DNA from 3 places in the Pseudomonas sp. LB3P31 genome. Region 3 is predicted to be linked to each of the others. Evidence: predicted binding sites of a transcription regulator. Region 3 holds the regulator's gene; each other region holds the start of a gene.
What was found. The regulator FliA, encoded in region 3, starts transcription of late flagellar genes. The targets are predictions, from matches to a motif close to CTAAAGTTTNNNNNNNNNNNGCCGNTAA.
Positions count from the first base shown of each region.

Region 1: ACYZTK_RS02265 (methyl-accepting chemotaxis protein) is a predicted target of FliA. The motif match lies at 1,169-1,196, and genes of this name have one in related genera.
Region 2: ACYZTK_RS21825 (methyl-accepting chemotaxis protein) is a predicted target of FliA. The motif match lies at 1,388-1,415, and genes of this name have one in related genera.

Region 1 covers NZ_CM142710.1:526,491-528,758, reverse strand. Annotated here, with positions in the region: gene ACYZTK_RS02265 (methyl-accepting chemotaxis protein) at 1-1,045, opposite strand, end outside; gene ACYZTK_RS02260 (undecaprenyl-diphosphate phosphatase) at 1,347-2,177, shown strand; gene ACYZTK_RS02255 (DUF1294 domain-containing protein) at 2,174-2,268, shown strand, end outside.
Region 2 covers NZ_CM142710.1:4,789,925-4,792,192, reverse strand. Annotated here, with positions in the region: gene ACYZTK_RS21825 (methyl-accepting chemotaxis protein) at 1-1,252, opposite strand, end outside; gene ACYZTK_RS21820 (transporter) at 1,548-2,268, shown strand, end outside.
Region 3 covers NZ_CM142710.1:1,720,457-1,722,724, reverse strand. Annotated here, with positions in the region: gene fleN (flagellar synthesis regulator FleN) at 1-598, shown strand, start outside; gene fliA (RNA polymerase sigma factor FliA) at 595-1,335, shown strand; gene ACYZTK_RS07755 (chemotaxis response regulator CheY) at 1,500-1,871, shown strand; gene ACYZTK_RS07750 (protein phosphatase CheZ) at 1,894-2,268, shown strand, end outside.

The DNA.
Region 1 (2,268 bases), 1.2 Mb from region 3:
GCTGCAAACTGCCATCGATGTTGACCTGGCCCTGTTGCGCCTGGGATTCGGCGTCGCGCATTTCGCTGGCGGCGTGCTCGGCATTTTTTGCCACGTCCTGCACGCCATACGTCACTTCATTGATCGCCGTGGCCACCAGTTCCATCTGCTGCGATTGCTGCTGGCTGCGCTGTTGCGCCTCGGCTGCGTCGTGCCCCATCGCGCTGGACGACTCACCCAGATCGCTGGCAGAGGTCTGTAATTGACTGATCACCAGGCGCAGTTTGGCGGTGAACGCATTGAAATGCTGGGCTAGTTGGGTCACCTCATCGCGGCCATGGGTATCCAGGCTGCGGGTCAGGTCGCTCTCGCCGCTGGCGATGTTGGCCATGGCGTTAACCGCTTCCTGCAGGGGCCGCACGATGCTGCGCGCGATCAGGATCACCAGCAGCGCCATGATCGCGGCGATGACCAGGCCCACCAGCGAAGCTTTCCATACCTGGCCGTAGAACTCGCCCTGCATGTCGTCGATGTACACGCCGGAACCGATCACCCAGCCCCAGGGTTCGAACAGCTTGACGTAGGAAGTCTTCTCCACTGGCGCGCTGGCTCCTGGCTTGGGCCAGCGATAATTGACCATGCCGGCGCCCTTGGCCTTGGCCACGGCAACCATCTCGTTGAACACCGCAAAGCCATCCGGATCGCGAATCGCCGAGAGGTTCTGGCCATCGAGTTTCGGGTTGGCCGGGTGCATGACCATGACCGGGACCAGGTCGTTGATCCAGAAATAATCATTCTGGTCATAACGCAGGCCCCGCACCGCCGTCAGCGCCTGCTTCTGGGCTGCTTCGCGGGTCAGGGCGCCAGTGGTCTCCAGGTTATGGTAATAGCTGAGGATGCCGCTGGCAGTCTGTACCACGTGCTGGGTTTTCTGCGCCTTGGCTTGGTACAGGTCGGTATGAATCTGCTTGAGCATCAACCCGCCCAGCGTCATCAGCATCATCACGGCCACGATCAGGATGAGCCACAGGCGGCGGCTGATCGACATAGTGCGCAAGCTGTTCATAAGGCGGTTACTCCGGTTTCTTGTTCTTGTCATGAAAGATCGCCAGCATTTCACCCCGATGGCAGGCACGGGTATGCACTCAAGTCCAATACTCGGCAGCGTAAAACGGACTTGTCTGATAGGATTTCGGCCCCGCGCGGGAAAACCTGAATCCGGCATGAACTTTTCACGCCAAGTGGCGGTTTATCCAGAGATTTAAGCGCGCGGCGGTTACAACCGGCACATCAGCCAGGCTGAGCGCATTACACGCATTGAAAATATTAACGGGGCATGCCGACGCGCATCGCTTCTTGGGGGATTGATGGATCTTTGGACCGCCTTTCAGGCATTGATACTAGGCGTTGTAGAAGGGCTGACGGAGTTTCTGCCCATTTCCAGTACCGGACACCAGATTATCGTCGCGGACTTGCTCAACTTCGGTGGTGAGCGCGCCATGGCGTTCAACATCATCATCCAGCTCGGGGCAATCCTGGCGGTGGTGTGGGAGTTTCGCCGCAAGATTCTCGACGTGGTCATCGGCTTGCCGACCCAGCCGAGCGCTCGCCGCTTTACCGCGAACCTGTTGATCGCGTTCATGCCGGCGGTGGTGTTAGGGGTGATTTTCGCCGACCTGATCCATCATTACCTGTTCAACGCAGTCACCGTCGCAACGGCGCTGGTGGTTGGTGGCTTCATCATGTTGTGGGCCGAGCGCCGCGAGCATGAAGTGCACGCCGAAACGGTCGACGAGATCACCTGGAAAGACGCCCTGAAAGTCGGACTTGCCCAATGCCTGGCAATGATTCCGGGCACTTCGCGTTCCGGCTCGACCATCATTGGTGGTTTGCTGTTCGGCCTGTCGCGCAAGACGGCAACCGAATTCTCGTTCTTCCTGGCGATGCCGACCATGGTCGGTGCGGCGGTGTACTCGGGCTACAAGTACCGCGCCCTGTTCGTTCCGGCGGATTTCCCGGTATTTGCCGTTGGCTTCGTCACCGCGTTCATCTTCGCGATGATTGCGGTACGCGGCTTGCTCAAGTTCATCGCCAATCACAGCTATGCCGTGTTCGCCTGGTACCGCATCGGCTTCGGCCTGCTGATCCTCGCCACCTGGCAGTTCGGCTGGGTGGACTGGAGCGCGGCCAAGCCATGATCGACAGCAGCGCGCGCCCAGGGAACATCCAGCACCCGCGAATCAAGTTGCTGGCGTTGGCGATCGTGTGCGCGCTGCCGTTGACCGGTTC
Region 2 (2,268 bases), 2.8 Mb from region 3:
GGGCCAGGCTGCGGACTTCATCGGCCACCACGGCAAAACCACGCCCTGCTTCACCGGCACGGGCCGCTTCGATCGCGGCGTTGAGCGCCAGCAGGTTGGTCTGCTCGGCGATGCCGCGAATCACTTCCAGGACCTTGCCGATGCGTCCGCTGTCGGTTTCCAGCTGGCGGATGACCGTCGCGGTGTTGGCGATTTCGCCGCGCATCAGGGTGATGGTGTGAATGGTGCCCTGCATGACCTTTTCACCCTGCTGGGCTGACTGGTCGGCGTCGTCGGCAGCACGCGCCGCATCGGCGGCGTGACGGGCAACTTCCTGGGCGGTGGCGGACATTTCGTTCATCGCCGTCGCCACCTGATCGGTGCGGTTGAACTGCTCATTGGTGCCGCCGGCCATGAGGCTGGCGATCGACTTCAACTCGCCGCTGGCGCTGTCCAGGTCCGACGCACTGCGTTGCAGGCGGCTGAAGGTATCGGCGAGAAAATCGCGCAGGGTATTGGCCGCGATGGCCAGCTTGCCGAGCTCATCCTGACGGGTATTGGGCACTCGATCGGCAAACCGACCCTGGCTGAGTTGTGCCACGTACTCGATCAGTTTGCGGATCGGCTCGACCAGGTTGCGGTTGACCAGCCACAGGCTCAACAGGCCGATCAACAGACCTGAAACGAGCATCACCACGATCCCCAGCAGCACGGTGCGATCGGCACTGGCGCTGATGGCTGTCGACTGCTCGGCGCCTTGCTTGCGCAACTCGCTGACCAGTTCGCTCATCTGATCGCTGGCGGCACGGTCGACACCCTTGACCGCAGCGTCCCCCGCCGTCGGGTCAGCACCAGACGCGACATAGGCATCGCGACCTTTCTGGTACGCCGCGCCCAACAGGCGATGCTCATCGCGCAGCCGTTCGATGCGCGTTTTCAGTTGCGACTCGATGCCTTTCTGCCCGGCCAGTTCACCGAGGATGTTCTGCACGTCGCGCTGACGCTCCTCGAACTGCTTCCAGTATTTGGCCAGCTCAGCCGGTTGCTTGCCGCGCAGCAGAACGTTTTTCCATTCCTGCACCTGCACCTTGAATTGCAGGTTCGCTTCATCGATCAGTTGCGAAGTGTGCAACGGTCCTTCGACGAGATTGGCGTAGCTCTGCACGCCACTGGACAGGAAGTGAAAGCAGGCCAGGGCGATCAGCAACATCGCCAGCAGGCTGCCGCTCAACAAGGCAAGGATTTGAGCTCTCAGGGATTTTTGCAAAAACATCGAGTGGACTCTCATGACAGGGATAAGGCACGCCCGGCAGGCGTGCAAGATGTCCGGACCTCCCTGTCGGCGACGCTGGTCCACGACCGTCATCGCGGTGATCGCGGTGATCGCAAGTTACAAGCCAGCCACCCATCATCGGCGAGCCAGAGCCTTTCTTTAGCGGTTCCGACCGCCGGTGCAAGACAAATCAGCGGTCATCCAGCTGTCACAATACGGTCAGAATCCCTTGCGATGATGCGGCTCCAGTGAACCTGAAAAACTTCGCAACATTCGCCCCCCGCAGCGAGCGCCCATGAACCACAGCATTGATCACAACCATCGCGATCAGGATCTTTTCGGGCTGTTGTACGGGTTCAGTTTTCGACCCGGCGAACCGGGGCGCGAGATCGATTCAGCGAAAGCGTTGCAGTGTTTGCAGCAGGACGACAGCGACGAATTCCTCTGGCTGCACCTGAACCTCGCCCACGCCGCCTGCGAGCGCTGGATGAAAAGCCACCTGGAATTGCCCGACGAGTTTTTCGAGGCGCTGCATGAGGGCTCGCGCTCGACGCGCATCGAGCACGTGGATTCGGCGTTGCTGGCGGTGGTCAACGACGTGGTGTTCAACCTCAGCAGCATGGTCTCCTCCGACGTGTCGACGCTGTGGGTCTGCGCCCGCAGCCGGCTCATCATCAGCGCGCGCCTGCAACCTTTGCACTCGGTGGACAAGCTGCGCTCGTCGGTGAAAACCGGTGAACGCTTTCGCTCGCCGCTGGAACTGCTGGTGCATCTGCTGCGCGACCAGGGTGAAGTGCTGACGCAGATTGTGCGGCGCACCAGCCTGAGCGTCGATCAGATCGAAGACGAGTTGCTGTCGTCCCGACTGTCCACCAACCGCGCGGAACTGGGCGCCAATCGCCGGGTGCTGGTGCGCTTGCAACGCTTGCTGGCGCTGGAGCCGGGCTCGCTACTGCGCTTGCTCAATCGTCCGCCGCAATGGCTGCAAAAGGAGGACGTGAAGGAGTTGCGCAAGT
Region 3 (2,268 bases):
GCAAGGCCCCGGCGGGATTCGCATCGTGCCGGCCGCGTCCGGCACCCAGAGCATGGTGCACCTGACCCCGGCGCAACACGCCGGGCTGATCCAGGCATTCAGCGACATCGGCGACAACCTCGATGTGCTGGTGATCGACACCGCAGCGGGCATCGGCGACTCGGTCGTCAGTTTCGTGCGGGCGGCCCAGGAAGTGCTGCTGGTGGTCTGCGACGAGCCGACCTCGATCACCGACGCCTACGCGCTGATCAAGTTGCTCAACCGCGACTACGGCATGAACCGCTTCCGCGTCCTGGCCAACATGGCCCAGAGCCCGCAGGAAGGGCGCAACCTGTTCGCCAAGTTGACCAAGGTCACGGACCGCTTCCTCGACGTCGCCCTACAATACGTCGGCGCGGTACCGTATGACGAAAGCGTGCGCAAGGCCGTGCAGAAACAGCGTGCGGTGTATGAAGCGTTTCCACGCTCCAAGTGTTCGCTGGCGTTCAAGGCGATTGCGCAGAAGGTCGATACCTGGCCGCTGCCGGCGAACCCGCGCGGGCACCTGGAATTTTTCGTCGAGCGTCTCGTGCAACAGACGGCAGGACCTGTGCTATGACCGCCAGTGGCTATAACCTCTACAAGAAGTCAGCCCGCGATTCTCAGGGCGAGTTGATCGAGCGTTACGCGCCACTGGTAAAACGCATTGCCTACCACTTGCTGGCGCGTTTGCCGGCGAGTGTCCAGGTCGAAGACCTGATCCAGGCCGGGATGATCGGCCTGCTTGAAGTATCGACCAAGTATGACGCCAGCAAAGGCGCGAGTTTCGAGACGTACGCGGGCATTCGAATCCGCGGCGCGATGCTCGATGAAGTGCGCAAGGGGGACTGGGCGCCACGTTCGGTCCACCGCAATACCCGGATGGTCAGCGACGCAATTCGCTCAATTGAAGCTAAAACCGGTCGCGACGCTAAAGATCACGAAGTTGCGGCCGAACTCCAATTGAGCCTTGACGATTATTACGGGATTTTGAACGACACCCTGGGCAGCCGCCTCTTCAGTTTCGACGACCTTCTACAGGACGGCGAACACGAAGGGCTGCACGAGGATGGCGCGAGTGCCCATACGGAGCCATCGCGCGACCTGGAAGATGAACGCTTCCAGGCTGCGTTGGCCGACGCGATTGCCAATTTGCCGGAGCGTGAGCGACTGGTGTTGGCGCTGTACTACGACGAAGAGCTGAACCTCAAGGAAATCGGTGAGGTCCTGGGGGTCAGCGAATCGCGGGTCAGCCAGTTACACAGCCAGTGCGCGGCCCGTTTGCGGGGGCGTTTGGGGGAGTGGCGAGCGCGCTGAAGGCAGTGTGGGGACACTGCAAACGGGCTGGCGGGTTTCACACGCGCCGGTCGCGATCTGTTGTGCTCCAGACAGTCATCGAGTGCTTTGCCGGATTGAATGAAATGGCGTGTCCAGGTGCTGGGCGCGTTTAAGACTGCTTGGAGGTCGAATTGGACAAGAACATGAAAATCCTCATCGTTGATGACTTCTCAACGATGCGGCGGATCATTAAAAACCTGTTGCGTGACCTTGGGTTCACCAACACGGTCGAGGCCGACGATGGCACTACCGCCATCCCGGTACTCAACAGCGGCAGCATCGACTTTCTGGTAACGGACTGGAACATGCCCGGCATGACCGGCATCGATCTGCTGCGCCACGTGCGCGCCGACGAAAAGCTCAAGCACCTGCCCGTGCTGATGGTGACCGCCGAAGCGAAGCGCGAGCAAATCATCGAAGCAGCCCAGGCCGGTGTTAACGGCTATGTGGTCAAGCCCTTCACGGCCCAGGCGTTGAAAGAAAAAATCGAAAAGATTTTCGAACGCATAGGTTGAGTCACTGCGCCACGGGGGAGCTATGGAGCAAGTAGAAATTTCACAGGGCGATTTTGAATCGACCCTGAAAAAACACGCCGTCGAATTGGTCGAGAGCCTTGAAAAGGGCAAGTTCGGCGACGCAGTGCAACTGATCCATGAGCTCAACCAGACCCGTGACCGCGGCCTGTACCAGGAGGTGGGCAAGCTCACCCGCGAGTTGCACAGTGCGATCGTCAATTTCCAGATTGACCCGCACATGCCGCAAGCCGAGGAAGTCTCGCAGATCACTGACGCCACCGAGCGCCTGGGTTATGTGGTCAAGCTCACCGAGGCCGCCGCCAACCGCACCATGGACCTGGTGGAAAACGCTACGCCCCTGGTCAACGGCCTGAGCCAGGAAGCGCAAGCCCTGAGC